Regions from separate parts of the Streptomyces panacea genome, predicted to be linked through region 2. Evidence: predicted binding sites of a transcription regulator. Region 2 holds the regulator's gene; the other holds the start of a gene.
The links. The regulator HspR, encoded in region 2, represses chaperone genes until heat shock. The targets are predictions, from matches to a motif close to TTGAGNNNNNNNNNCTCAA.
Positions count from the first base shown of each region.

Region 1 (14,772 bases), on a different contig from region 2:
TCGAGGACCATCAGATCCGGCTGCCACGCCTCGGCGGCGTCCACGGCGGCCGGGCCGTCGACCGCCGTCTGGACGACGAAGCCCTCGGCACGCAGCCGGGCCGCGATGGCGTCCACGATCGTCGCGTCGTCCTCGACCACGAGCACCCGGCGCTGCGCGCCGGGAGTGGCCGCGACCCCGTTCTGGCTGGTGTGTGTCTGCTCCATCGCCCCGCCCCTGCTACGTTCCGCGATCCGTGTTCCTCGATCCGCCGTCTGCGTGCGGATGGCGGATCCCGTGTGTGGGGAGCAGCGTAGAGGCACCGGAGGTCTCCCGGCTACGCAGGGCGAACGGCGAGATGGACCACGTCAGGCACTCCTCGGGCAACTTGGATCTCTTCGGTCCTAACCCCGGTGAAACCGGCATTCCGCAGCGCCTCCTCGAAAGAGGAGGAGGGCTGCGCGGACCAGACGGCGAGGACTCCGCCGGGGTTGAGCCGCGCCAGGCAGGCGGCCAGTCCGCCGGGCGTGTACAGGCTCGCGTTCTCGTCGGTGACGGTCCAGCCGGGCCCGTTGTCGATGTCGAGGCAGAGGGCGTCGTAGCGGTCGAAGGGCTCGTCGGTGCCCTCCGCGGCCTCGGTCGCCGTACGCATGTATTCGACAAGATCGGTGTGGAGGATCACAGTGCGCGGGTCACCGAGCGCGGCGCCGGAGATCCGGGCGAGCGGTCCCGCGTGATGCCACTCGATGACGGCCTGCTCGCGCTCGACCACCACGATCCGGCCCCAGCGGGCGTCGGCGGCGGCGTGCGCGAGCGAGAAACCCACACCGAGCCCGCCGATGAGGACCGACGGCAGACCGTCACGGCGGTCGGGGGAGAGGGCGGCCTGCGCGGCGTCGACCAGCAGCCGCTCGGAGCGGCCGTCGGAGGTGTCCATCAGGAACGTGCCGTTGGCGATGATCTCGTGGATGTCGCCACCGCCGTGGGCGCCCGGCCGCCTCCGTAGGACGACCTCGCCGTACGGGCCGTCCCGCCGGTCGAGGGTCACGGGTCGGTCGTCGGTCGCTTCGGACGTGGGGTCGGGCACGGGGGCGTCTCCTCGGTTCTGCGGCTGACCGGGTGCGATGCCATCCTCGCGGGGTGCGCGGGGTGGCGACAAACCGGTTCATGGGGCGTGTGCCCGGGGGACGGGCGGACAGTCGTGCGGGGAGTCGACTGCTGTCCCCACCGGGCCCAGGTGGCCGCCGCTGTCCGTTCCCCCTGCGACGCCCGTGAGCGGGCCCGGGAGCCGCCGGGCGGCGATGTGTACAGAGGTGCAGGCCGTACCTGGTGGCGGAGAGGACGCCGGTGGTGGCGCCCGCGTCGCCGGCGGACGTTTCGAGCGTACGCAGCACGAGCCGGCCGAGGCCGCGCCCGCGGTGGTTGTCGGCCGGGCCGTCCGGCAGCGTCGAGCCCGGTGCCGGCGCCCCGATCGCTCAGAGCGAACACCCTCCCCAGGTATCCGGGGAACAACGGCAGGCTCACAAGCATTGAGCCCACATAGCTCAACTTTTGACTGCCGAAGGGGAGACCATGGCTGCCACGTCCACACCGCTCACCCTGCCCGTGCTGCCGCTCGACGACGAGGTCGTGCTGCCCGGGATGGTGGTGCCGCTGGACCTGTCCGACACCGAAGTGCGTGCCGCCGTCGAGGCCGCCCAGGCGGCTGCCGGCGACGACTCCGACGGGGGAAAGCCGAAGGTGCTGCTCGTGCCGCGCCTCGACGGGGCATACGCGGGGACCGGCGTCCTCGGCACCGTCGAGCAGGTCGGCAGGCTCTCCGACGGCGACCCCGGCGCCCTGATCCGCGGCCGGGGCCGCGTCAGGATCGGCGCCGGTACGACCGGGCCCGGACGGGCCCTGTGGGTGGAGGGGCTGCACGTCGAGGAGACCGTGCCCGACCCGCTGCCCGGCTCCGTCACCGAACTGATCAAGGAATACAAGGCTCTCGCCACCGACTGGCTGAAGAAGCGCGGCGCCTGGCAGGTCGTGGACCGTGTCCAGCAGATCGACGACGTCTCGCAGCTCGCCGACAACGCCGGCTACTCGCCGTTCCTCAGCACGGCCCAGAAGGTCGAGCTGCTGGAGACCGCCGATCCGGTGACCCGGCTGAAGCTGGCGACCGACCAGCTCCGCGAGCACTTCGCCGAGCAGGACGTCGCCGAGTCCATCGCGAAGGACGTCCAGGAGGGCGTCGACAAGCAGCAGCGGGAGTTCCTGCTGCGGCGCCAGCTCGACGCCGTACGCAAGGAGCTGTCCGAGCTCAACGGCGACCCCGGGGACGAGTCCGACGACTACCGGTCCCGCGTGGAGGCCGCCGATCTGCCCGAGCACGTCCGGGAGGCGGCGCTCAAGGAGGTCGACAAGCTGGAGCGGTCGTCCGACCAGAGCCCCGAGGGCTCGTGGATCCGCACCTGGCTGGACACCGTCCTCGAACTGCCGTGGAACGAGCGGTCGGAGGACGCGTACGACATCCGGGGCGCCCAGCGCGTCCTGGACGCCGAGCACGCCGGCCTGGACGACGTGAAGGAACGGATCACGGAGTACCTGGCGGTCCGCAAGCGCCGTGACGACCGCGGTCTGGGTGTGGTCGGAGGCCGCCGCGGCGGCGCCGTCCTCGCCCTCGTCGGTCCGCCCGGCGTCGGAAAGACCTCCTTGGGAGAGTCCGTCGCGCACGCCATGGGACGCTCCTTCGTCCGCGTCGCGCTCGGCGGTGTCCGGGACGAGGCGGAGATCCGTGGCCACCGGCGTACGTACGTGGGCGCGCTTCCGGGCCGTATCGTCCGGGCGATCAAGGAGGCCGGTTCGATGAATCCGGTCGTCCTGCTCGACGAGATCGACAAGGTCGGCTCCGACTACCGGGGCGACCCGGCAGCCGCCCTCCTCGAAGTCCTCGACCCGGCGCAGAACCACACCTTCCGCGATCACTACCTGGAGGTCGAACTCGACCTCTCCGACGTGGTCTTCCTCGCCACCGCGAACGTCCTGGAGGCCATCCCGGAGGCCCTGCTCGACCGTATGGAGCTGGTCCGGCTCGACGGCTACACCGAGGACGAGAAGGTCGTCATCGCACGCGATCACCTGCTGCCCCGGCAGCTGGAGCGGGCCGGTCTGGAGACCGGCGAGGTCACGCTGGAGGACGAGGCGCTGCGCAAGCTGGCGGGCGAGTACACCCGCGAAGCGGGCGTACGCAACCTGGAGCGCTCCATCGCCAGACTGCTCCGCAAGGTCGCCGCACAGCACGAGCTGGGCGAGCGCGAACTGCCCTTCTCCGTAGGAGACGGCGAATTGCGCGGGCTGATCGGCCGGCCGCACCACGTGCCCGAGTCCGCCCAGGACCCGGCCGAGCGACGCACGGCGGTGCCCGGCGTGGCCACCGGCCTGGCCGTGACCGGCGCGGGCGGAGACGTCCTCTTCGTGGAGGCGTCGCTGGCCGACCCGGAGACGGGCGGTTCGGGTCTGACCCTGACCGGACAGCTCGGCGACGTCATGAAGGAGTCCGCGCAGATCGCGCTCTCCTTCCTGCGCTCGCACGGCGCCGAACTGGAACTGCCGGTCGCCGACCTGAAGGACCGGGGCGTGCACATCCACTTCCCGGCGGGCGCGGTGCCCAAGGACGGCCCGAGCGCGGGCATCACGATGACGACGGCGCTCGCCTCGCTGCTGAGCGGACGCCAGGTCCGTACGGATGTCGCCATGACCGGCGAGGTCTCGCTGACCGGGCGCGTCCTGCCCATCGGCGGCCTGAAGCAGAAGCTGCTGGCCGCGCACCGGGCGGGCATCACGACGGTCGTGATCCCGAAGCGGAACGAGGCGGACCTTGACGACGTCCCCGCCGAGATCTTGGAGAAGCTGGAGGTCCACCCGGTGACGGATGTACGCCAGGTCCTGGAGATCGCGCTCTCGTCGGCGACGGCGGAGATCCCGGTCGCCGCGTAAGGCGGTGGCACCCGCGTCACCCGCCGTCACCCGCGTGACGGCGGAGTCGGGAACGCGAGGGGTGGGCCCCCGGCACTCGGTTGCCGGGGGCCCACCCCGTTCAGTTAGGTGCCGGCCGGCCGTCCCGGCCGTCCCTCCGTTTCGGGCCGGGCCGGAGACATGGGCAGCCCGTTGGGGGTGTCCGACGTAGGGGGGAGCTCATGACGTATCGACGTGTCGCGGTGTGGACATGCCAACACTCGCGCCGTGAAGGACGCTTCGGGGGCGGAACGGAGCGGCGGAACGGCCTCAGGCCGCTGCCGTTGGTATAAACCTGCGAAATACTGACAGAGCTGCGGCAATGGGCCCCGGCGACGGAGAACTTTCAGGAGCGGGAAAGCGCGCGATGGGTGTGATGGGTGCTGACGTGCACGGAGACGGTACGGCGAATGAACCCGAACCGGTCGGGAAAAGTGAGGTGGACCACGAATTCCTGGCGCTGGAGCGTGAGTTGGCCGTCTTTCTGCGGCGCGCCAGAGCCAATTCCGGCGAAATGGCCCGCGAGGTCCATCCCGACCTGGAGCCGGCCGCCTACGGACTTCTCGTACGGCTGGAGGAGACCGGTCATCAGCGTGCCACCGATCTCGCCGTCTACTTCGGGGTCGGCAAGGCGACGATGAGCCGTCAACTGCACGCGCTGGAAGCGCTCGGGCTGGTCACGCGCGAGCCCGATCCGGCGGACGGGCGCGCCTCGCTGGTGCGGCTCACCGGCGAGGGGGTCGCGCGCTTCCGCCGGGTTCGGGACGCGCGGCGCGAGCGGTACGTGCGCAAGCTGGCGGACTGGGACCGGGCGGAGGTCGCCGAACTGGCGCGGCTGCTGCACCACTTGAACGCGCGCGCGGAGAGCTGAGCGCGCCTGCCCGCCGGGGCGGGGCGGGGCGGTCGGGCCAGGAGCGGCGCGCGGCAGTGCGTACGGGGCGGCGGGCGGGAGCTGCTCCGCACGTACAACCGCCGCCCACGAGCCGAGACCGGTGCCTGTCCCGCGCCCGGACCCCAAAGGCGCGCTCCACGGTCTACGGCTCCACGTACACGACCGTCGCGTCGTCGTACGGCTTGCCCCGCCGGAAGGCCACCCCGTCCGGGTCCGCAGACTCCGCCGCCCGTACCCGGTCGATCAGCTCCTGCGGTCCGCTCTTCCTGACGAGCGCCAGACAGTCCGCCCAGTCACCCTCCCGGAACACCTCCACCCACCGCGCCGCGCCGTCGGTGAGGCCCACCAAGGCGTGTACCTCGGACGCCGGCGTCCGCCCCGTCACGGCCTTCGCCGCCACGTCCGGGTCGACGGCCGCGGTGAAGAAGCCGCCCTCCGCGTTGCGCAGCGCGTCCGTCGCGGCGGCCTGGCGGCGCACCGCGCGCGGAATCCGGTCCAGCCGGTCGTCCACGACGGCCCGCACCTCGCCGTCCGGCGACTCCAGGAGGAGGGTCGAGTCCGAGAGGACGAGGTGCTCGACCGTGTCCGCGTCCCAGCGCACCATGACGACGGTTGCCTGCGGCGTACGGGGGTGAGAAAGGTCACACGTGGAGCGGTGGGCGTCGGCCGTACGCCGGATCGACTCCGCGAGGGCGTCGGCCAGGGCCATTTCCCGGCGTGAAGCGGACAGTTCGGTCAGTGCCCCGCCGAGTCGCGCGGCGAACCACGGGACGCCGTGTACACAACCGTCGCCGTCCGGCGGAGGTGTCACACCGTCCAGCACGATGAGCGTGCCGCCGCTGCCCGCGGAGGGCGCGGCCACGGCGGTCCAGTCCTCGTTCGGGCGGGGGTGGCTGCCGGGGGCGGTGGCGATATCGATGCGCATGGACCCCAGTCTGCCCGAGAGCCCCGCCCGATCCGGTCCGGCGCCTTCACCGCGCCCACGCACCTCGGCCACGGCCCGGACACACCTCGGGCGCTCCTCGGTGCCCCTCCGCGTACGCCGGGTCTCCTCTCCGTACCGCGACGTACCCGGCGCGCTTTCTTCTCCGCCGGGCGCGGCACCGCGCCACCGGATGGCCGGAATGACCCGCTCCGCGACGATGCGGCCCGGCATCCTGCCAAAGCTCACGCGTAAGTTCCAACCGCCCCACCGAGCGCGTCCGTGCCGCGCGCCCGCGCGAGTTGTTCGCCAACTCCTCCTTGATGTTCACTCGTTCAGGTGGCGGAGCGGCCGATACGCGCCCCCTCCGAGAAACGCTGGAATGGTCGGAAGCCGTGCCAGGGGTGGAGGGTCATCCGGGTCTGACCGGACGTCATCTCCGCCTCGTGGGCGGACGAGTCGAGAATGCGAGCACCGGTGCAGAAGAAGCGGCCTCGGGGCAAGAGCGGCACGCGCGGCGGGTCCCAGGGCTCGGCAGAGCCCCGTAAGTCGGTGTCGGCCGGGGCGGCCGACATGACCGCGGCTCCCGCCGGGAAGCCCGTACGTGTACGCAGCCGGCTGGTCGTCGCGGTCGCCGTCGTCGGTGTCACCGTCGTGGCGGCGGGCATGCCCGCGGTCCTGGGCGCCTCGTCCGAACTGACCGACGCCCAGCGCCTGGTCACCCTCGCCGAGCTGAACCGGCAGACGGCCGTCCTCGCCCACTCCCTCGCCGACGAGCGGGACGAAGTCGTCGTTCATATCGCCGGGGGCCGTGAGGAGCCGGAGGGCGACGGTGGCGACGAGGCCGACGGCGATGACAAGGCGGGCGCCGACGAGAAGGCCGACGGCGCGCCGGGCGGGGCGCCCGCCACCCGCGTCGACCGGCAGATCGACGAGATCGACGCGGCCGCGTCCCCCGGGCTGCGCAGGGATCTCTCCACCGTCCCGTCCATCCGCCGCACCGCCCTCACCGGCAAAGGCACCGCACTTGAGGCGTACCAGGCGTACACGGACGTCATCGCCAAACTGCACGCCGTCGCGGACGAGGTCGCCGAGAAGACGCCCGCCGAGGCCGCCGACGGCACCCGCGCCCCCGCCGCGCTCGGCCGCGCCGTCGAGCAGGCGTCGGCCACCCGCGGCCTGCTGCTGGCCGCGCTCGCCGTTCCCGAGCCCAAGAGCACCGCACCGCAGTTCGACCCCGTCACCGGCCTGCCCATCCAGCCGAAGGACGACGACGCCGCCGAGAACGACCGCACCCGCGATGCGCTCAGCGCCGCCGCCCAGCAGTCCCGCGTCCACGAACTCGCCTCGCTCGCCGACTTCGACCAGTCCGCGGGCACCGTGGCGCGCGACTCCCTCGCCACGACCGTCACCGGGCCCGAGGTCACCACGGCGGAGAAGTACCTGTCCAGCCTCGCCGACAGCCCCGAACTCTCCGACAAGGACCGCGACGCAAACCAGGAGAAGGTCGAGTCGTCGCTGTCCAGCCGTATCGAGCAGATGCGCGGCGTCGAGTCCGGCATCGGCTCCGGCCAGCTCAAGCGGCTGGAGGGGCTGCGCGACGACGGGGTCACCTCGCTGGAGGTGAGCATCGCCCTCCTCGGCGGCCTGCTGATCGTCGCCGTCGGCGCGTCCACCGCCGTCGCGCGTACGCTCACCCGGCCGCTCGCCGTCCTGCGTATCGGCGCCGCCCGTCTGGCCTCCGAGCCCGCGACCGGGGAACCGGTCCGCTTCACCGGCCGCAACGACGAGTTCGGCCAGGTCGTACGGTCGCTCAACAGCCTGCACGCCACGCTCCTCGACGTGTCCACGCGCGCCGACAAGCTCAACAGCGACCGCACCGGACTGATCGGCGCCCGGCAGGCCATGGCCGACCAGCGCACCGAACTCCAGCAGCAGACCGCCGACATCACCGCGCAGCTGGAAGCGCTGCGGTACACCGTCCACCACTCGTTCGTGAATCTGTCGCTGCGCACGCTGGGCCTCGTGGAACGTCAACTCGGCGTCATCGAGAGCCTGGAGGAGCGCGAGCAGGACCCGGACCGGCTCGGTGTCCTCTTCAAGATCGACCACATGGCCACGGTCATGCGCCGGCACAGCGAGAACCTGCTGATGCTCGCCGGGCGCGAGCCCGGCGGGGGTTACCCGGGCCCCGTACCGCTCGTCGATGTCCTGCGCGCGGCCGTCAGCGAGATCGACAAGTACGAGCGGGTCACCATCCAGTCACTTCCGCCGCACGCCCAGCTAGCCGGCTTCGCGGCGGACGACATCAGCCATCTCGTCGCCGAACTCCTGGAGAACGCCACGTCGTTCTCGCCGCCCGACGCCCACGTCGAGCTGTCCGGCTGGATGCTGGAGAGCGGTGACGTGAAGCTCTCCGTGCAGGACAAGGGCATTGGCATGCCGGAGGCGCGGATCGCCGAACTCAACGAGCGGCTCGCCGACCCGGACGCGTACAAGCCGCAGCCGGCCAAGTCCGGGAAGTCCGCCAAGCCGGGGAAGACCGGCACCGACGGCGGCGCCGGCGATGACGGGCTCGGCCTGCGCGTCGTGGCGCTGCTCGCCTCCCGCCACGGCGTCGAGGTCACCCTGCGCGACCACCATCAGGGCGGGCTCGCGGCGGTCGTCGTACTGCCACAGGCCCTGCTCCCGACGGTCCCGCCGATCGCGGTCCCGCACCGGGCGACGGCAACCGGCGCGGCGCCGATGCCGCACCTTCCGGGGTCGGCCGCGGAGGCCAACTCCAATGTGTTGCAGGGGCGTTCGGACCGGGACCCGCTGGTGGGGGAGGACGGGGCGGCGGCGGAGAACGTCGCGCCTGCCGACGACCCCTACGCCATCGGTCCCGACGCGCACGAGCGCGTCGCCGACGTGGCGGACGACGTTGAAGACGACGCCGACGCTGCTGCCGACGGCGACGGCGACGTTGAAGAGACGGGCGGGACGGGCGGGACGCAACCGCTCACCGAGCCCGTCGCCCAGCGCGTCGCCGAGTCGCCCGCCGAAGCCGAAGTCGAGGCCGAAGTCGAGGCCGAAACCGAAGCCGTCACCGACAAGGGTCTGCCCAAGCGCACCCCCAAAGTGCTCAAGCCCGCCGACACGACGGCCGAGCGGCCGGGTAGCGTCGACGCGGACGCGTTGCGCCGCAGGCTCGGTGGGTTCCACCGAGGGGCCAAGGACGGCAGGCGCGACTCCGACGCCGAGCTTTTGGAGCAGACCGAAGTGCAGAAGCAGGGCAGTTCACCACGGAGCAGTGCGGTACCGCGGCAGCAGGACGCGATGGAGGGGACCGACGCGCGTACGGATGAGACGGGGGAAACTGTCGAGGAGGCACGCAGTTGACGGCGACCGGCACATTCGGACTGAGCAGTGAAGCCCGCGATCTCCACTGGCTGTTGACGAATCTCGTGGAGGAGGTGCGAGGAGCACGCTCCGTCGCGGTCGTCTCGTCGGACGGGCTGCTGCTGCTCTCCTCGGACCCGGAACGTCACGACCCCGCGGAGAGCGCGGGCGGGAGCAAGAGCCCGCGCGGTTCCAGCGCGGACCTCGCCACGATCATCTCCGGCATCAGCAGCCTCACCCTCGGTGCGGCCGAACTGATGGACGGCGGCGATGTGAAGCACACGATGGTCGCGATGGACGAGGGCAGCGTCTTCGTCATGTCGATCAGCGACGGATCGCTGCTCGGTCTGCACGCCGGCGCCGACTGCGACATGCACGCCGTGGCCTACCAGATGGCGGTGTTCGTCGGCCGGGCCGGACACGTACTCACCCCCGAACTCCGCAGCGAGCTGCGCAAGTCGATGGAGAGCGCCCGATGACATCGGTGTCCGCGACCGGATCGGCCCGTGGGCTTCCCGGCCGCGGCCTTCCCGGGCGCGGCCCGGACCGCCGTGTCGCGCGCGTACGCCCGTACTCGCTGACCGGCGGCAGGACGCGCTTCGGCCATGTGCTGCTGGTCGAGACGTTCGTCGCCGCGCTGGAGGCGTCCGAGGAGCGCAAGGAACTGTCGAGCGGTGGCGGCGACGGCGATGGTGGCGCCGCCGCCGCGTCGCGCGGCATGCCGGAGATGCGCGCCATCGTCGAACTGTGCGGGCGGATGCGGACCGTCGCCGAGATCTCGGCGCTGCTCAAGATGCCGATGGGAGTCGTCCGGGTGCTGCTCAGCGACCTGGCCGACCAGGGAAAGATCCGCGTGTACGGGACCGGCCACGACAGTGGCCCCCCGGACCGGGCGCTGCTGGAAAGGGTGCTGGGTGGACTTCGCCGTCTCTGACGCGTCAGATGACTCGGACGTCGCCGAAGAGGGGCTGCGCGACTGGCAGTTGGACCGCACCAGGGCGCCCGTCGCGACCAAGATCGTGGTCGCGGGCGGCTTCGGCGTCGGCAAGACGACCTTCGTCGGATCGGTTTCCGAGGTCAGGCCGCTGCGCACCGAGGCCCTGATGACGCGGGCCAGTGAGGGAACCGACGATCTCGCGGACACCCCTGGGAAGACCTCCACCACCGTCGCGATGGACTTCGGCCGTGTCACCCTCGACGACGACCTCGTGCTGTACGTCTTCGGCACCCCCGGCCAGCAGCGCTTCTGGTTCATGTGGGACGACCTGGTGCGTGGCGCGATCGGCGCCGTCGTCCTGGCCGACACCCGTCGGCTCGCCGACTGCTTCCCGGCGCTCGACTACTTCGAGAGCTACGGCCTTCCGTACATCGTCGCCGTCAACCACTTCGAGGGCACCGAGTCGTTCGAGGCAAAGGACGTACGGGAGGCGCTGTCAGTGCTCCCGCACGTACCCGTGATGATCATGGACGCGCGCAAACGGATCACCGTCGTCGAATCGCTGCTCGCCCTGGTGGGCCACGCCCTCGCCGCGGTATCCACATAGCCTGACAGCAGGCAAGCAGGCAGCAACAAACGGAGACCCCCGCCATGCGGAAGATACTCGTCGTCGGTGCCGGACAGTCCGGCCTCCAGCTCGCCCTCGGACTCCAGTCGTACGGGTACGAGGTCACCCTGCTGTCCAACCGCACGCCCGACGAGATCCGGACGGGCCGCGTCATGTCCACCCAGTGCATGTTCCACACCGCGCTCCAGCACGAGCGCGACCTCAAGCTGGGCTTCTGGGAGTCCCAGGCCCCGCGTGTCGAGGGCCTCGGTGTCTCCGTCGCCGCGCCCGACTCCTCCCGCGCGATCGACTGGGTGGGCATGCTGGACGGGATCGCCCAGTCCGTCGACCAACGGGTCAAGATGGCGGGCTGGATGGAGACGTTCGCCCAGCGCGGCGGCCAACTGGTCATCCACGGTGCGGCCGTGTCCGACCTCGACTACTTCTCCCGCGTCTACGACCTCGTCCTCGTCTCGGCCGGCAAGGGCGAACTGGTCGCGATGTTCGGCAGGGACGCCGCACGCTCCCCGTACGACACGCCGCAGCGGGCGCTCGCCGTCGCGTACGTCCACGGGCTCGGCCCGCGCCCCGAACACCCCGGATTCGACGCCGTCCGCTGCAACGTCGTGCCCGGCGTCGGCGAGTTCTTCGTGATGCCGACGCTGACCGTCACCGGCCGCGCGGACATCCTGTTCTGGGAGGGCATACCCGGCGGCCCGGTCGACGCCTTCCAGGGCATCAGGGACCCGGCCGACCATCTCTCCCTGACGCTGGAGCTGATGGAGCGCTACACGCCCTGGGAGTACGCCCGCGCCATGAAGGTGGAGCTGACCGACGCGAACGCCACCCTGGCCGGCCGCTACACGCCCACCGTCCGCCACCCGGTCGGACGGCTGCCGGGCGGCGGACTCGTCCTCGGTGTCGCCGACGTCGTCGTGGCGAACGACCCGCTCACCGGGCAGGGCTCCAACTCGGCTTCCAAGTGCGCCGCTTCGTATCTGGAGTCGATCGTGTCGCACGGCGACCGGGAGTTCGACGAGGCATGGATGCGGGCGACGTTCGACCGGCACTGGGAGAGCGCACGGCACACCACCAAGTGGACGAACGCGATGCTCGCCCCGCCCCCGGAGCACGTGCTGAAGATGTTCGCCGCCGGCGGCCGGCTCCAGCCGGTCGCCGACCGGTTCGCCAACGGATTCAACGATCCGTCGGACTTCGAGGACTTCTTCTACGACGCCGGGAGGACCGACGCGTATCTGGCGGCGGTCGGCGGCCGGTGCGATTGAGGCCCCGGAGCACGACCGGCTGATGCGCGCGGCCTCAACCCGCCTGTGGGGTGATCGAGTTGTTGCCGGTGTCGGCACCTTCGGTGGCGCCCGGCGGCAGCTCGGGCGGGTCGTACGACTCCATGTCGAGCGGCCCGGCGTCCGGATCGGGCCGTACGGCGCCGAGCAGCGGATTCGACGCGAGGGGGGAGACCTTCACCCGGCCCCCCGGGCGCGGGGCGTGGACCACCTTCCCGTCGCCGAGATACATCGCCACATGGGTCGCCTTCGGGAAGTACACCACCAGATCGCCGGGGCGCAGCTCGCTCAGCTTCACCCTCGGCAGCTCGGCCCACTGTTCCTGGCTCGTCCGGGGCACGCTCACCCCGGCACGCGACCAGGCCCGCGAGGTGAGCCCCGAGCAGTCGTACGACTCCGGCCCCTCCGCGCCCCACAGATACGGCTTGCCGATCTGCTCCACGGCGTACGTCAGTGCCTCGCCGCCCTCGGCCGACGGCGCCCGGAGGCTCCTGCCGAGGCTCGGGGTCGCGTCGCCCGTCGGGGTCGCGCCGTCAGTCGTGGTGGCGCTCCCCGTCGGGGTGGTGCCGCCCGTCGTGGTGGCGCTCCCCGTCGGGGTGGTGCCGCCCGTCGTGGTGGCGCTCTCCGTCGCGCCGGCGCCCTCCGTCGCGGTCGCGGCGTCACCGAGCGCGCCCGACGTGATCAGCTTCTCCTGGGCCTTGTCCGTGTCGGCGTCCTCGCGCTCGGCGATCGCCGCGATCTGCTCGGGGGTGAGCGAGGCGAGCATCCGCTCGACGTCCGTCAGCTTCGTCCGGACCGCGTCGCGCTGCTTCTTCTGCTTCGCGGCGAGTGCCTTCTGCTCGGCGAGTGCTTTCCGGGACCGTTCGGCGAGGGTGTCGGCGCGCCTCTCGCCGTTGGTGAGCCGTGCGACGGTCGACAGCCGATCACTCTGCGCACGGTCCATCAGATGCTTCTGATCGAGGGCGTGTTGGGGATCCCTGGACAGCAACAGCTGCACGTAGGCGGAGAGTTCGGAGGTTCCCTGATACTGCTGGCGGGCCAGCTGTCCGATCTGGGCGCGGCTGCGGACCAGCGCCTCGCGGGCGCCGGTGAGGCCCGCGCCGACACTCTTCACCTCGGCCTGCTGGGCGGTGAGCTTCACCTCGGTGGCGTTGTAGGCCTCGGTGGCCTCCTCGGCCTGCTGGTACAGCTTCCGCATTTCGGTGAGCAGTTCGGCGACGCCGCGGGGGGCGCCGCCGGGAACAGGTTCGGCGCCGGCCGGCGCGGCGCACGGTACCGCCGCCAGGACGGCGAGTGCCGCCGTACAGACGGACCGCAGCAGTCTGCCTGACATACCATCACCTCCGTTTGCGGGACGGCCTGTCCGACCCCAAGGTGATGATGCGGCGTCAATTGCCCTGCTCTCATGTGCTTACCGCACAATTGGGCGAGATGGCCGCATGCCACCACCCCCGGCGGGCCGAAATCACGGCCCCCGGCGTGGCGGATTGCGACCCCGGCACGGTGGCTCGCGGCACGGTGCCCTGCGGCGCGGTGGTTCGCGGCCCCGTGGGTCAGTCGACCGGCAGCGCGTAGAACGTGCCGCCGCGCCGGATCACCGCGGTCTTCCCGGCCATCAGCGGCTGGTACGCGGGCGTGGCCACGGCCACGCCGTCAGCGGCGGGCGAGGGGGCCGGCTCGCCGGCGTTCTGGAACTTCCAGAGCCGCTTGCCGTCCGCCGCCCCGAACGCCGTCACCTGAAGCCCGTCGGCCGACAGCACCGTCCGGCCGCTCTCGCTGAGCGAGATCCGGGGGACACCGTTCCAGGCCGGGCCCTCGGTCGTGCCCTTCCAGCGCTCCATGCCGGAATCGGGGTCGACCGCGTACACCTCCTGGAAGCGGTTCGCGACGTAGAGCGTGGAGCCGAGAAGTGTCCCGGTGCCGAAGGCGAACGAGTTCTGGCCCGGCACTCTGGGCGCGCCCGCCCTGCGCCACAACTGCTTGGCGTCGGCGGTGTCGTACGCGTACAACTGGTCGGCCGCCGCCGCGAACAGCCGGCCCTTCGCGTCGCCGACCGAGCCGCCCGTGGGCGGCACCGCGCCGAACGACTTCGACCAGGTCAGCTTGCCGTCGGCGCGGCCGAAGCAGTGATAGACGGCCTTCCCCTTGCCTGCCCTGACCTGGGCGGGCAGCAGCGACTTGGCGTCCTGGCGCACCACAATGTCCGCCTCGCGTACGGCGATCAACTGGTAGACGGGCGTCAACGGCGCACGGCCGTTGGAGATCGCGGAGCGCCACAGCTCCTTGCGGGTCGTCAGATCGAAGGCGAAGAGGAAGGTGCGGACCGTGGCCGCCTTCCCCGTACCGGACGTGTGCGACCCGGTGAACCAGACCTGGCCGTCACCGGTCCCGGCGACGCCGGCGACGGTGAGGCCGGGCACGTCCGTGATGCCGTCCGCGTAGTCGACACGGTGCTCGACCGCGCCCGACGCGGTGGAGATCCAGAGCAGACCGGTGGCTCCGGCGACGAAGGCGAGTCCACCGGAGGCGGGCAGCGCCTGGTGGAGGGCGGCGGCCTGGTCGTTCCGCCAGAGCCGCTTCCCGGTGCGTGCGTCCACGCCGGTGGCGCCCGACCCCGTCGTGAGGAGCAGGGTCCGGCCGCCGATGACGGCGGCGTTCAGGATCTCGTCGGCCGCCGGCTTCTGCTCGTACGCCCAAAGGGCTTCGGGCGGCAGTCCGGCCAGGCCCTTGGGGGTGGTGTTGCCGGGCTTGCTG
Region 1 is NZ_JARJHW010000070.1:17,726-32,497, forward strand. It holds gene P3L51_RS18280 (response regulator transcription factor) at 1-206, opposite strand, end outside; gene P3L51_RS18285 (spermidine synthase family protein) at 317-1,066, opposite strand; gene lon (endopeptidase La) at 1,552-3,957, shown strand; gene P3L51_RS18295 (MarR family winged helix-turn-helix transcriptional regulator) at 4,352-4,846, shown strand; gene P3L51_RS18300 (protein phosphatase 2C domain-containing protein) at 5,010-5,792, opposite strand; gene P3L51_RS18305 (sensor histidine kinase) at 6,267-9,170, shown strand; gene P3L51_RS18310 (roadblock/LC7 domain-containing protein) at 9,167-9,649, shown strand; gene P3L51_RS18315 (DUF742 domain-containing protein) at 9,646-10,104, shown strand; gene P3L51_RS18320 (GTP-binding protein) at 10,085-10,714, shown strand; gene P3L51_RS18325 (styrene monooxygenase/indole monooxygenase family protein) at 10,759-12,000, shown strand; gene P3L51_RS18330 (C40 family peptidase) at 12,035-13,351, opposite strand; partial or broken gene P3L51_RS18335 (outer membrane protein assembly factor BamB family protein) at 13,572-14,772, opposite strand, start outside.
Region 1: lon (endopeptidase La) is a predicted target of HspR. The motif match lies at 1,509-1,527, and genes of this name have one in related genera.

Region 2 (14,772 bases):
CGCGGACCCTTCCCCCGAGGCGTACCAGCGGTTCGCCGAGGACTACTACGAGGTCCCCGTGAACCTCGAAGCGGTCCGTCACATATACGCGCTGCGACCGCTGACCCCCGCACTCGTCTCGGACCTGAACGCGGCGACCAGCCTGCCTGACCTGGCCGGGGAAATCCGGGGGATCGGCCACCCGGGGCTGTGACGCGATTCGTCCTGAGCGCGCTGAACACATCCGGCAGAACCTCGCGAATGGTTCGCGTGTGCACAGCCCAGTCCCACGCGCGCCTGTGATGCAAGTCACCTAAAACGCGTCTCGCTAAATGAGATGACGGGGCGTCGGGCGTGTTGCGGGAGGGCCCGACAGTTGCGTTCGGCCTGGTCGGAGCGGTCGCTATGGCACGCGAATGGCACGCGGCCGGAAAATGGTCTGGACAACAAAGGAGGCCCAAGTCGCTGACTTGGGCCTTCGCCGTGGAGCGGGTGACGAGAATCGAACTCGCGCTCTGAGCTTGGGAAGCTCATGTTCTACCATTAAACTACACCCGCGCGGAGCGCCCATGATCACCGGCGCTTCCGTGGACACTCTACCCCATTGTCGACTCTCGCCGCTCGACGCGGCTGTCGGTCGGGGGAGTTGGGGCGTAGCCTCCGTCGTCGGAGTGCCGCTTGGATGGCTGTCTCGTTGATCCCCTAATGTGTGGGTTCGTCCGCGTTTTTGGGGAAGGGACCTGATGGATTTGATGGATCGCACCGTCGTCCGCTGTGCCGAAGGGCATGTGTTCAGTACTACGTCGTTCCCGATGCAGCAGCTTGACGCCGGGCGGCTCGGGCCCGGGCGGCTGATTCGGTGTCCGCGTTGTGCTCGGTTGCGGCATGCCGTGCCCGTGGAGGTTGGGCGGCGCTGACGCAGGTGGGCGGTAGGGGCGCGCGGGGTTGCCCGGGTTGGGGCGGGCCCGCGCGTTCTGCGTATCCTCGGGGCGTGCTTCTCTCTGACAAGGACATCCGGGCCGAGATCGACTCCGGGCGCGTGCGTATCGACCCCTACGACGAATCGATGGTGCAGCCGTCGAGCATCGACGTGCGGCTTGACCGGTTCTTCCGCGTGTTCGAGAACCACCGCTACCCACACATCGACCCCGCCGTGGAGCAGAGCGACCTCACGCGGAAGGTCGAGCCGGCCGGGGACGAGGCGTTCATCCTGCATCCCGGGGAGTTCGTGCTCGCCTCGTCGTACGAGGTCATCTCGCTGCCCGACGACATCGCCTCCCGGCTGGAGGGGAAGTCGAGCCTCGGGCGCCTCGGGCTCGTCACGCACTCCACCGCCGGCTTCATCGACCCCGGCTTCTCCGGGCACGTGACGCTGGAGCTGTCGAATCTCGCGACGCTGCCCATCAAGCTCTGGCCGGGCATGAAGATCGGGCAGCTCTGTCTGTTTCGGCTCAGCTCGCCGGCCGAGTTCCCGTACGGCTCCGAGCGTTACGGGTCGCGTTACCAGGGGCAGCGCGGGCCCACCGCCTCCCGTTCGTTCCTCAACTTCCACCGGACACAGGTGTGAAGGACGCGGACGGCACACGGGAGAACCTGACGTACGAGCGCTTCGGCGATGCCGTACGGGAGTTGGCGCAGGCTGTGGCCGATGACGGGTACGAGCCGGATGTCGTCCTGAGCATCGCCCGCGGCGGGGTCTTCGTCGCCGGCGGGCTCGCCTACGCTCTCGACTGCAAGAACATCCACCTGGTGAATGTCGAGTTCTACACGGGAGTTGGTACGACTCTCGCGATGCCGGTCATGCTGGCGCCGGTGCCCAACGTGGTCGACTTCACCAACAAGAGGGTCCTCATCGCCGACGACGTCGCCGACACCGGGCGCACCCTCAAGCTCGTCCACGATTTCTGTCTCGATCAAGTCGCCGAGGTCCGCAGCGCCGTCATCTACGAGAAGACGCACTCGCAGGTGAAGTGCGAGTACGTCTGGAAGCGCACCGACGAGTGGATCAACTTCCCCTGGAGCGTGCAGGCTCCCGTCGTACGGCGTCCCGGGCAGATACTCGATTCGTGAGAGCCGAGGCGTGAAACGGGGACCCGCCGTCCGGGGACGGCGGGTCCTCCTGTCAGATCGTGCCCAGTTTGATCAGTGACAGCAGCGCGATCAGCTGGATCGCCGACGCGCCCAGCGCCTTCGGCCACGGCAGGTCGTGCGACCTGCTCACCATCACCGTGAACAGCGCTCCCGCCGCGACCCAGGTGACCCAGCCGAGGATCTGCACCAGGGAGTTCTCGCCGCCCAGGAAGAGCGCGAAGACCAGGCGGGGCGCGTCCGTGACCGACATGATCAGCATCGAGAGGCCGACCGTCGGCTGCCAGGCGCCGTCGCCGCCGAGCTGGCGGGCCATGGTGTGGGTCACCGCGCCCAGGATCAGACCGCCGATCACGAAGGCCACGGCCGTCGTCAGGACGTACGGGATGGCTGTCGAGAGGGTGGCGTTGATCGCCTCCTCGCGGGCGCCGTCGAATCCGAAGATGGCGAGCAGGCCGTAGAGGAACGTGACGACCAGCGCCGGGCCCCAGACCGGGTAGTCGCGCATCTGCCAGAACGTCGCGTTCGGGCGCAGCACGATGCCGCTCAGCAGCTGCTTCCAGTGCAGGCGGGGGCCGGACGGGGCGGGCGCCGCGCCCGCGTGGTACGTCGCGCCGTTGCCGTAGTCGCTCTCGTCCACGCTGAACTGCTGCGTGTGACCTGGGTTGTTGGCGTACGGGTCGTGGGCGCCGCCACCGCCGTGCTGTTGGTTGTGCGGGTCGCCGAAGTACTCGGGCTCGCCCTGGCCGCCCTGCCCGCCGCCCTGCCCGCCGGGTCCGGGGTAGCCGTAACCGCCCTGCTGGGGGCCGGGGTGTCCGGCGCCCGCCGGGGGCCACTGCTGTTGCGGAGGGCGCGGCTGTCTGCCGTACGGGGGTGCCGGCTGCCCGCCTCCGTACTGCGGAGGGGGCGCCGCCTGCCGTCCGTACGGCTGCTGCTGCGGTTCCTGCTGACGTGTGCGGTTGTCCCGGCCGCGTCCGATCCTGAATCCAGCCACGTCACCGAACGTACCCGCTCCGGGCGGGCCCGGGGCCGGAGGAGCTGGAACAGGCCGGCCTTTGCGGCCGAGCTGTGACATCCCCTAAGGGGACCCTGGGGGGCCCGCCGCAGGGTCTGTCCGCCTACGTGAGGAAGATCGACGTGCTGAAGGTGATCACCGGGCGCTCCGCCGTCTTCCCGCCCTTCCCCGACGGGTACAGCGCGATCAGATCCTTCTCCTCACCCTGGTGCGTGCGCGTCACGGTGAAGTCCGCCGACTCCAGGAGGTCGGTCGTGGGCTCGCCGTCCGTGCCCGGCAGCTTCGGCGCGGGCGGGAGTGCGACGGCCTTGAAGGTGTACGTGCGGCCCGCCTCGCCCGGTCCCCGGGGGCCGCCCAGCAGCAGCTTGCCCTTCGCGGCCTTGCCGGGCTCGTGGGTGCGGGTGGCGTGCACGAGGTCGTCGTAGCCGTCGCCGTCCGTGTCCGCCTTGCCCGTGGGGGCGTACAGGACCGGGCCGCCGCCGGGGATCGGGGCCGTCGCGGCCTTCGGGGCGCCCGCGCGGCTGAACGGGCCGCGCAGATAGCTGACCTGGCCCGCGCTGGCGGAGACGGCGAGGTCCGGTTTTCCGTCGCCGTCGAAGTCGCCGCACACCGGGTGGTCGGGCCAGTCGTCGCCGTAACGCGCCTTGGCGGGGATCTTCAGGACGACCGCCTTGCCCGTGATGCCGTCCGGGCCGCCGAAGAGGAGCTGGAGGGGCACGGGCGGGCGGCCGAGGCCGTCGTACGGAGGGTCCGTGCTCACGATCAGGTCGGCGAAGCCGTCCCCGTCCAGGTCGCAGGCCGCCGCCGCGTCGAAGGCGGCCGGCAGGACGCCGTCGGTGGCCGCGCCGTTGGCGGTGGGGCTCAGCGTCTGGCGTACGGCGGGGTCGACGCCGCGCGGTGAGCCGGAGCCGTACACGATGCCGATGCCCGCGTCGTCGCCCTGGATCGCGTCGGGGGCCTTGACCAGGTCGTTCAGGACGAGGTCGCGGTGGCCGTCGCCGTTGAAGTCGGCCGGGACCTCGCTGCCGTCGCCGCGCGGGACGGGGCGCTTCGGTACGGAGGCGCGGCCGGCGAGGGGCGCGGTGTCGCCGTTCTTGACCTCGCTGCCGCTGCCCGCCTTTCCGTCGGTGTCGGCCGAGCCGCCGCAACCGGTCAGCAGCAGGGCCAGCGCCGTACAGAGGCCGGCGCCGGTCATCACCGCCGTCGTCGCGCCGGTGCCACCGGTACGTATCCGCACGACCCCGTCCACCTCTCCAGTCCGGTCACAGTGACATTCGCTGCCACATGATGCTCCAGTTCGCGCGTCGCGGTAAGGAAACGGACCGATCGCGATCACGGGCCGATCGTCCCAAGAAAGGAAAAAGGCCGGACCCGCCCCCGAGGCAGGTCCGGCCGTGATCTTCCCAAGGAGGGCGTTACGTCGCCGGCTCCGGCTCCGGTTCGGCCGCGGGCTCCGGGGAGTCCTCCGGGTCCGCCGGCGTCCGTACCGAGTCGAGCAGCAACTGCGCCACGTCCACGACCTGGAGCGATTCCTTCGCCGAGCCGTCGTTCTTCTTGCCGTTGATCGAGTCGGTGAGCATCACGAGGCAGAACGGGCACGCCGTCGACACGATGTCCGGATTCAGCGAAAGCGCCTCGTCCACCCGCTCGTTGTTGATGCGCTTGCCGATCCGCTCCTCCATCCACATCCGCGCGCCGCCCGCGCCACAGCAGAAGCCGCGCTCCTTGTGGCGGTGCATCTCCTCGTTACGGAGGCCGGGAACCTTCGCGATGATCTCGCGGGGCGGTGTGTAGACCTTGTTGTGCCGGCCCAGGTAGCAGGGGTCGTGGTAGGTGATCAGACCCTCGACCGGGGTCACCGGGACCAGCTTCTCCTCGTCGACGAGGTGCTGGAGCAGCTGGGTGTGGTGGATGACCTCGTACTCGCCGCCGAGCTGCGGGTACTCGTTGGCGATCGTGTTGAAGCAGTGCGGGCAGGTCGCGACGATCTTCTTCGAGGACTTCGGCCGACGTGTCGACTCGTCCTCGTCGTCCTCGCCGTAGGCCATGTTCAGCATCGCCACGTTCTCCTGGCCGAGCTGCTGGAACAGCGGCTCGTTCCCGAGGCGGCGGGCCGAGTCGCCCGTGCACTTCTCGTCGCCGCCCATGATCGCGAACTTCACACCCGCGATGTGCAGCAGTTCGGCGAAGGCTTTCGTGGTCTTCTTGGCGCGGTCTTCGAGCGCGCCCGCGCAGCCGACCCAGTACAGGTAGTCGACCTCGGAGAGGTCCTCGACGTCCCGGCCGACGACCGGCACCTCGAAGTCGACCTCCTTCGTCCACTCCAGGCGCTGCTTCTTCTGCAGCCCCCAGGGGTTGCCCTTCTTCTCCAGGTTCTTGAGCATCGTCCCGGCCTCGGAGGGGAACGAACTCTCGATCATCACCTGGTAGCGGCGCATGTCGACGATGTGGTCGATGTGCTCGATGTCGACCGGGCACTGCTCGACGCACGCGCCGCACGTGGTGCAGGACCACAGCACGTCGGGGTCGATGACGCCGTTCTCCTCCAGCGTCCCGATCAGCGGGCGCTCGGCCTCCGCGAGGGCGGCGGCGGGCACGTCCTTCAGCGCCTCCTCGGACGCCTTCTCCTCGCCCTCCGCGGTCTTGCCGCCGCCGGCCAGCAGATACGGCGCCTTGGCGTGCGCGTGGTCGCGCAGCGACATGATCAGGAGCTTCGGCGAGAGCGGCTTGCCGGTGTTCCAGGCGGGGCACTGCGACTGGCAGCGACCGCACTCCGTGCACGTGGAGAAGTCGAGGATGCCCTTCCAGGAGAACTGCTCGACCTGCGAGACGCCGAAGACGTCGTCGTCTCCCGGGTCCTCGAAGTCGATCTCCTTGCCGCCCGACACCATCGGCCGGAGCGCGCCCAGCGCCGTACCGCCGTCGGACTCGCGCTTGAACCAGATGTTCGGGAAGGCGAGGAAGCGGTGCCAGGCGACGCCCATGGTGGTGTTGAGGCCCAGGGTGATCGCCCAGATCATCGTCACACCGAGCTTGATCATGGCGGTCAGGTAGACCAGGTTCTGCAGGGTGCCGAGGCTGAGTCCCTTGAAGGCCAGGACCAGCGGATACGAGACCCAGTACGCCGGGTCGTAGCTGTCGACGTGGTGCAGGGCGCCTTCGAGGCCACGCAGGATCAGGATCGCGAGGCCGATGGTGAGGATCACGTACTCGACGAAGTACGCCTGCCAGGCCGTGGAGCCGGCGAAGCGCGACTTGCGGCCGGCCCGCGAGGGCAGGTTCAGCAGCCGGATCGCCATCAGTACGAGGATGCCGAGGGTCGTGGCGAGCGCGATGAACTCGATGTAGATCTCGTACGGCAGGAAGGTGCCGATCCCCGGGATGATCCAGTCGGCCTGGAACAGCTGGCCGTACGCGTTGACGATCGTCAGCCCGAGCGTCAGGAAGCCGATGGCGACGAACCAGTGCGCGAAGCCGACGACGCCCCAGCGGTTCATCCGCGTGTGGCCGAGGAACTCCTTGGCCAGGGTGATCGTGCGCGCTCTGGGGTCGTCGGTGCGACTGCCGGCCGGGACGGGCGAGCCGAGCTTCACGAACCGGTAGATCTCGGCGCCGGCTCGGGCGATGAGCGCGACGCCGACCACGGTCAGCACCAGCGACACGATGATCGCGGCGAGTTGCATTGGGGGCTCCTCGGGCCTGCGAGGGTGGGAAGAACAGCACCACGGCGGTGGCTACTGCCAAGGGTGTTACTAAGCGGTAACTTAATCGGTTTGTGCTGAGGATACCCAGTTATCCCGCCGCACTGTAGCCGCGTGGCCGGTGATCTGTGTCGCTGAGGTGACCCTGAGCGGGGATCCGTGGTGCCGGGGCGTCCGTGCCGTACGGGGCTGCCGCGACGGCCGGGGTGCGGACGAGGATCGCCAGGTCGAGGCCGATCCAGTGGTGCTCCACGTAGTGCTGATCGAGCAGCGCGGGCTCGTCCCACGGCCACGGGGACCGGCGGCGCACCTGGGCGAGGCCGGTGAGGCCCGGCCGTACGAACTGCCGCCAGGGCGCGGCCGTCCTGGGGTCGCCGGGCGCCAGTGGCGCGGGGCCGACGAGGGACATCTCGCCCCGTACGACATGGGGCAGGCGCGACAGCAGGTCGAGCCGGTGGCGGCGGGTGGCCAGCGAGTGGACGGTGAAGACGCGGCCGTCCAGACCGACGCGGCGCTCGTGGGTGAAGGCGCCGCCGGGGTGCCGCGCGGAGAGCGTGAGGGTGACGGCGACGGCGGCCAGCAGGGGCGCCGTCAGCATCAGTAGGAGAGCGCCGAGCGTCAGGTCCAGCAGGCGCTTGGGGTCCAGATCCAGGTCCGGAACCATGGGGCCTCCCTGACCGTTGTAGGCGACATCGGGGCTTTTGCGTAACACTTGCCGACCGATGGTGTCGTAGGAGTGAAGAGAAGTTCCGAAGGCGCGCGGACCTGCGGGAACCGCGCCGTTTCCCGGTCGTTCCCGGAAATCGGGCCGCACGATAGTTGAGTCTGCTCGACTCAGCTCTGTTGACGGGTGAGGATCAGTCGTGCATCCTTGAGCCTGTTCCACTCAAGTCAGCTGGAGGAATCGAAATGGCACGTGCGGTCGGCATCGACCTGGGCACGACTAACTCCGTCGTCAGCGTTCTCGAAGGCGGCGAGCCCACCGTCATCACCAACGCCGAAGGCGCCAGGACCACGCCGTCCGTCGTCGCCTTCGCCAAGAACGGCGAGGTGCTCGTCGGAGAGGTCGCCAAGCGCCAGGCAGTCACGAACGTCGACAGGACCATCCGGTCGGTCAAGCGCCACATGGGCACCGACTGGAAGATCAATCTCGACGGCAAGGACTTCAACCCGCAGCAGATGTCCGCGTTCGTCCTTCAGAAGCTGAAGCGCGACGCGGAGTCCTACCTCGGTGAGAAGGTCGTGGACGCGGTCATCACCGTCCCGGCGTACTTCAACGACTCCGAGCGTCAGGCCACGAAGGAGGCCGGCGAGATCGCGGGCCTCAACGTCCTGCGTATCGTCAACGAGCCGACGGCCGCCGCGCTGGCGTACGGGCTCGACAAGGACGACCAGACAATCCTCGTCTTCGACCTCGGCGGCGGCACCTTCGACGTGTCGCTCCTGGAGATCGGTGACGGCGTCGTCGAGGTGAAGGCCACCAACGGTGACAACCACCTCGGTGGTGACGACTGGGACCAGCGTGTCGTCGACTACCTGGTGAAGCAGTTCGCCAACGGTCACGGCGTGGACCTGGCCAAGGACAAGATGGCTCTCCAGCGTCTCCGCGAGGCCGCGGAGAAGGCGAAGATCGAGCTGTCGTCCTCCACCGAGACCACGATCAACCTGCCGTACATCACGGCGTCCGCCGAAGGCCCGCTGCACCTGGACGAGAAGCTCACGCGCTCCCAGTTCCAGCAGCTGACGGCCGACCTGCTGGAGCGCTGCAAGACCCCGTTCCACAACGTCATCAAGGACGCCGGTATCGCGCTGTCCGAGATCGACCACGTGGTCCTGGTCGGCGGCTCGACGCGTATGCCCGCCGTCGCGGAGATCGTCAAGGAGCTCACCGGCGGCCGTGACGCCAACAAGGGCGTCAACCCGGACGAGGTCGTGGCCATCGGCGCCGCGCTCCAGGCCGGTGTCCTCAAGGGCGAGGTCAAGGACGTCCTGCTGCTCGACGTCACCCCGCTGTCTCTTGGTATCGAGACCAAGGGCGGCATCATGACCAAGCTCATCGAGCGCAACACGACGATCCCGACGAAGCGCTCCGAGATCTTCACGACGGCCGAGGACAACCAGCCGTCGGTGCAGATCCAGGTCTACCAGGGCGAGCGCGAGATCGCGGCGTACAACAAGAAGCTCGGAATGTTCGAGCTGACCGGTCTGCCGCCCGCCCCGCGCGGTGTGCCGCAGATCGAGGTCGCCTTCGACATCGACGCCAACGGCATCATGCACGTCGGCGCGAAGGACCTCGGCACCGGCAAGGAGCAGAAGATGACCGTCACCGGTGGCTCCTCGCTGCCGAAGGACGAGGTCAACCGGATGCGCGAAGAGGCCGAGCAGTACGCGGACGAGGACCACCGCCGTCGCGAGGCCGCCGAGACCCGCAACCAGGCCGAACAGCTCGTCTACCAGACGGAGAAGTTCCTCAAGGACAACGAGGACAAGGTCCCCGGTGACGTGAAGGAAGAGGTCGAGACCTCCATCGGCGAGCTGAAGGAGAAGCTCAAGGGTGAGGACACGGCCGAGATCCGCACGGCGACGGAGAAGGTCGCGGCCGTCTCGCAGAAGCTCGGCCAGGCCATGTACGCCAACGCGCAGGCCGACGGCGCCGGTAACGACGCCCCGGGCACGGAGCAGGCCGGTCCCGCCGGCGGCACCGACGGCGCGGACGACGTCGTGGACGCCGAGATCGTCGACGACGAGAAGCCCAAGAAGGACGGTGCCGCGTGACGGAGGAGACTCCGGGCTTCGAAGAGGAGCCCGACGTCCCTTCAGGCGCCACCCCCGAAGACGCCGCGCCGAAGGCCGCCGAGCCGGACTCCGCCAAGGAGCCGGGCCCGGCGGCCCCCCCGGCAGGGGACGTACAGCAGAACGCAACACAGACCGCACTGATCGCACAGCTGGACCAGGTCCGTACGGCGCTCGGTGAGCGCACGGCAGACCTCCAGCGGCTTCAGGCCGAGTATCAGAACTACCGCCGCCGGGTCGAGCGGGACCGGGTCACGGTCAAGGAGATCGCCATCGCGAGCCTCCTGACCGAGCTGCTGCCCGTGCTCGACGACATCGGGCGCGCCCGCGAACACGACGAGCTGGTCGGCGGGTTCAAGTCGGTGGCGGAATCGCTGGAGACGGTGGCCGCGAAGATGGGCCTCCAGCAGTTCGGCAAGGAGGGCGAGCCCTTCGACCCGACGATCCACGAGGCTCTGATGCACAGCTACGCGCCGGATGTCACCGAGGACACGTGCGTCGCGATCCTGCAGCCTGGGTACCGGTTCGGCGAGCGGACCATCAGGCCCGCGCGCGTCGCCGTGGCGGAGCCCCAGCCGGGGGCCCAGCCCGGGGAGAAGGCATCGAGCGCCGACGAGCCGGACACGGACGAGGAGAGCGGTGGCCCGGACGAGGGCTGACGTGGACTCGGCGGTACGGACAGGCAGTACGCATGGCAGGCAGTACGCATGCGGTACGCATGACGGGCAGTGAGGAGGGACGTCGGGAATGAGTACCAAGGACTTCGTGGAGAAGGACTACTACAAGGTTCTCGGCGTCCCCAAGGACGCCACCGAGGCCGAGATCAAGAAGGCGTACCGGAAGCTCGCCCGCGAGTTCCACCCGGACGCCAACAAGGGTGACGCCAAGGCCGAGGAGCGCTTCAAGGAGATCTCCGAGGCCAACGACGTGCTCGGCGACCCCAAGCGGCGCAAGGAGTACGACGAGGCGCGCTCGCTCTTCGGCAACGGGGGCGGCTTCCGGGCCGGCCCCGGCGCCGGCGGCGGCGGGTCCTTCAACTTCGACCTGGGCGACCTCTTCGGAGGCGGGCCCCAGGGCGGCGGCGGAGGGACGCAGGGCGGCCAGGGCGGCGCCGGCGGCTTCGGCGGCGGACTCGGGGACGTGTTCGGCGGCCTCTTCAACAGAGGCGGTCCCGGCACCGGTACACGCACACAGCCGCGCCGCGGCCAGGACATCGAGTCCGAGGTGACGCTCAGCTTCACCGAGGCGGTCGACGGGGCCACGGTCCCGCTGCGGATGTCCAGCCAGGCGCCCTGCAAGGCGTGTTCGGGCACCGGCGACAAGAACGGCTCGCCGCGGGTCTGCCCGACCTGCGTCGGCACCGGACAGGTGTCGCGCGGCACGGGCGGCGGCTTCTCGCTGACCGACCCGTGCGTGGACTGCAAGGGCCGTGGGCTGATCGCCCAGGACCCCTGCGACGTCTGCAAGGGCAGCGGTCGTGCCAGGTCCTCGCGGACCATGCAGGTCCGCATCCCGGCGGGCGTCAGCGACGGCCAGCGGATCCGGCTGCGCGGCAAGGGCGCTCCCGGCGAGCGCGGCGGTCCGGCCGGCGATCTGTACGTGGTCGTCCACGTCGGCGCGCACCCGGTCTTCGGCCGCAAGGACGACAACCTCACCGTCACGGTGCCGGTCACCTTCGTGGAGGCGGCGCTCGGCGGCGAGGTCAAGGTCCCGACGCTGGGCGGTCCCGCCGTCACCCTGAAACTGCCCGCGGGCACGCCCAACGGCCGTACGATGCGCGCCCGGGGGAAGGGTGCCGTACGCAAGGACGGCACCCGTGGCGACCTCCTGGTCACCGTCGAGGTGGTCGTCCCCCAGGATCTCGGCGCCGAGGCTCGTGACGCGCTGGAGTCCTACCGGAAGGCGACCGTGGGGGAGAACCCGCGGGACGAGCTGTTCCAGGCAGCGAAGGGAGCGTGACTCCAATGGACGGGGTCGGGCGGCGTCGACCGCACTCATCGTTCAACCGGGCCTACGAACTGACCGAAGAGTCGCCGGTGTACGTCATCTCGGTGGCGGCCCAGCTGTCCGGGCTGCACCCGCAGACGCTGCGCCAGTACGACCGGCTGGGCCTGGTCTCGCCGGACCGTACGGCGGGCCGCGGCAGGCGTTACTCGGCGCGCGACATCGAACTGCTCCGCCAGGTGCAGCAGTTGTCGCAGGACGAGGGCATCAACCTGGCCGGTATCAAGCGCATCATCGAGCTGGAGAACCAAGTCGCGGCGCTCCAGGCGCGCGTCGCCGAACTCGGCGCGGCGGTGGACGGCGCGGCGGCGGCGCTGCGCCAGCGCGAGGCCCAGGTCCACGCGTCGTACCGGCGGGACCTGGTGCCGTATCAGGACGTCCAGCAGACGAGCGCGCTGGTGGTGTGGCGGCCGAAGCCGAAGCTGTCGTCGGACTAGTCGGACCAGTCGGACGAGGGCGCGTCCGACGGTAGGACCTGACACAGGAGGGCCCGTTGCCTCCCGGAGAGATCCGGGAGGCAACGGGCCCTCCTCTGCTTGTCTCCCTTGTTGATCTGTTTGCCCCGTTCTGCACCCACCGCTTTGTGCAATGCAGCAAGATGACGGTGTTGAAGCAACAGTTACTGAGCGATCGTTTGCCATGGCTGCGCGTCACGAACTGCCAGTCGTGGCCACCGTCTTCGCAGAGCGAAAGGGCATCCGTCTTGAGGAAGAGATCCATCGGCCGAATCTCACTGATCCTCTCAACGGCGTGTGCCGCGCTGTTGCTTCCCATCAGCCCGGCCAACGCCTACGTCACCTCGTCGTGGAGCGGTGGGCGTCCTGCATGAAGGACCGCGGATGTCAGGTGAACACGGTCTGGGACACGGCCGACGTGGCCGGTGCGGAGGGGGAGACGGCCGACCAGGCCGAGATCGAGGTGGCGACGGCCGAGGTCGACTGCGAGCAGGAGACCGGGCTCGTCAAGGTCTGGTTCGCCGAGGAGACGACCATTCAGAAGCGACTCGTCGAGGAGAATCAAGAAGCCCTCAAGGGCGCCGAGTCACAGTTGGACAAGACCCTGGAGAAGGCCGCTGAGGTCAGCAGAAGCGCCCTTCGGTGACTTCTCCAGCAACGGACCTGCCATGGGAGGGCTGGGCTCCTCGGCCGTAGGAACGCGCCGACGCGGCAGCTTGAACCGCCTTTGAACGTGCGCGGTCGATCGCAGGTGGGAGAGATCCGGCCGCGAGCCGTCTTCAGCACGCCGGTCACGACTGCCGATGACGGCTCCCCCGGTATGCGCCCGCCCGTTCCGAGCGATCGGCGAATGGAACCACGGACGAACCGCTGCGAGTACGCGGTACCCCGGCGCTGCGGCCTGCCCGCAGACCGGGGCACAGTCGGTGCCGCACGCGGGCCACGGGCCGTCGCCCGCTGCGTCGAACAGTCGCCGACTCCTCATCCCACATGCCAGGAGGCACTTCCTTGAGACGGGTCAACAGACTCAGATCTGCCCGTATCGCGCTCAGTTGCGCGATCGCAACCGCCCTGTCCATAGGGGCGGCAACACAGTCGCATTCCGTCCCGCAGCAACCGACGCCTCCACCTGGCGCGGCCCAAGGCTGGTCCGATCCCCCCGCCTCCCCGACGGGGGCGGACAAGGACCGTGTTCCGGTCGAGCAGCGCGGCAAGGTGCTCGGCGCCGGCTACGCCAAGTCGTCCGATACCGCGTGGACCACTATCGGAGACGCCACCGGCTTCCACCTGCTTATCGCCGACGAGGCGGACGGCTACCGCTGGAAGACCGCCGCCTCCCTTGCCGAACCAGCGTTCTCCGACACCGACACCTGGATCGGCAACGCGTGCGTCACCGCCTCCGGTGATCGCGCACTCGTCGCCTACGCGCCGCGCACGTTCACCAACAAGCCCGACTTGATGGCCCGAGGCGCGTTCACGGCCACCGTCGATCTGACCACGGGCTCCGTGACGAAGCTGCCGTACCAGGCGAGCCTCGCCTACTTCTCACCGGGCTGTGGCGACGGCGAGCAGGCTGTTCTGTCGCAGTTCACCGACGAAGAGGCGTCGGACAGGAACGAGACGCGCCTGATCAGCATCGATACCCGTACCGGCGACACATCCATGTCGGTCACGATGAAGGGGCAGATCACCTCCGCGGTTCCGACCCGCGACGGTATCGTCGCGGCACAGAGCAACGCGATCGTCAGGATCGGTGAAAGCGGAACGTCCAGCCTGATCACGCGTACGGAGAACACCCCCTTCAACCTGTCCGTCACGAAGGACGGCGGACTCGCCTTCCTGGACCGCCGGAACGGCGGCAAGGCCGCCAAGGGCGGGAACTCCTCCGCCTCCGAGGCCGCATCCGCCGGCCAGATGTCCACGGTCAAGTACCTGAGTGGCGCTCAGGTCAAGAGAGAAGAGACAAAGGCCCGCACGGTCGCCGAGGGCAAGTTGACCGGCATGGACCTGGCCCGCGCCGCCGACGGAAGCGCGATCATCACCGGCGGAGCGAAAAGCCTCGGAGACCTGCCTGAGTACGTACGGAACCCGGGTGGCATCGACAAGGACGCCATCGCGTCCACCAAGGGCCGGGCCCTTGTGAGTGCCGCGTGGGCCGACGGCAAGGACACCCGGGTCCGCGAGTCCGAGTACGACACGGCGCGCACGGCCCGTATCGAGCTGCACCATCTACCCACCGGCAGCGACCCGGTGTTCGAGGCAAATCCGGCGGCGTCCCCCGTCAGCCCCGAACCGGCCGATGGGTCGGACAGTTCCCCAGCTCTCGGCGCCTCCCCCGCCGGGGGTGGTGGCAGCACGGGCACCGGCAAGGCGACGCGGCTGGACATTTCCGAGCCGGAGTCGGAGCGCACCTGCGCCGTGGAACGGGGCAACCCGCAGAAGCAGGCGTTCCAGCCGAAGCCGCGGCAGATCGAGTGGGCCGTGAACCGGGCCATCGAAGGCACCATGGACGGCCATGTCTCCCGGCCGGCCAACTGGAAAAACATGGGCATGGGCGCCTACCGACCCCAGTCCCTGATCGGCGGCCTCACCCCCCTCGCCGGAGGCGGGCGTATCCCGGCACAGATATTCCTCGGCATCACCGCCCAGGAGTCCAACATGTGGCAGGCCACCCGCTTCGCCGCACCAGGCACCACCGCCAACAGCCTCATTGGCAACTACTACGGGCTCAAGCACG
Region 2 is NZ_JARJHW010000002.1:115,936-130,707, forward strand. It holds gene P3L51_RS01270 (hypothetical protein) at 1-193, shown strand, start outside; tRNA gene P3L51_RS01275 (tRNA-Gly) at 464-537, opposite strand; gene dcd (dCTP deaminase) at 971-1,546, shown strand; gene P3L51_RS01285 (phosphoribosyltransferase) at 1,543-2,049, shown strand; gene P3L51_RS01290 (Yip1 family protein) at 2,102-3,061, opposite strand; gene P3L51_RS01295 (FG-GAP repeat domain-containing protein) at 3,186-4,277, opposite strand; gene P3L51_RS01300 (heterodisulfide reductase-related iron-sulfur binding cluster) at 4,498-6,765, opposite strand; gene P3L51_RS01305 (sugar transferase) at 6,875-7,447, opposite strand; gene dnaK (molecular chaperone DnaK) at 7,693-9,558, shown strand; gene grpE (nucleotide exchange factor GrpE) at 9,555-10,235, shown strand; gene dnaJ (molecular chaperone DnaJ) at 10,324-11,535, shown strand; gene P3L51_RS01325 (heat shock protein transcriptional repressor HspR) at 11,541-12,017, shown strand; gene P3L51_RS01330 (hypothetical protein) at 12,427-12,681, shown strand; gene P3L51_RS01335 (GDSL-type esterase/lipase family protein) at 13,251-14,772, shown strand, end outside.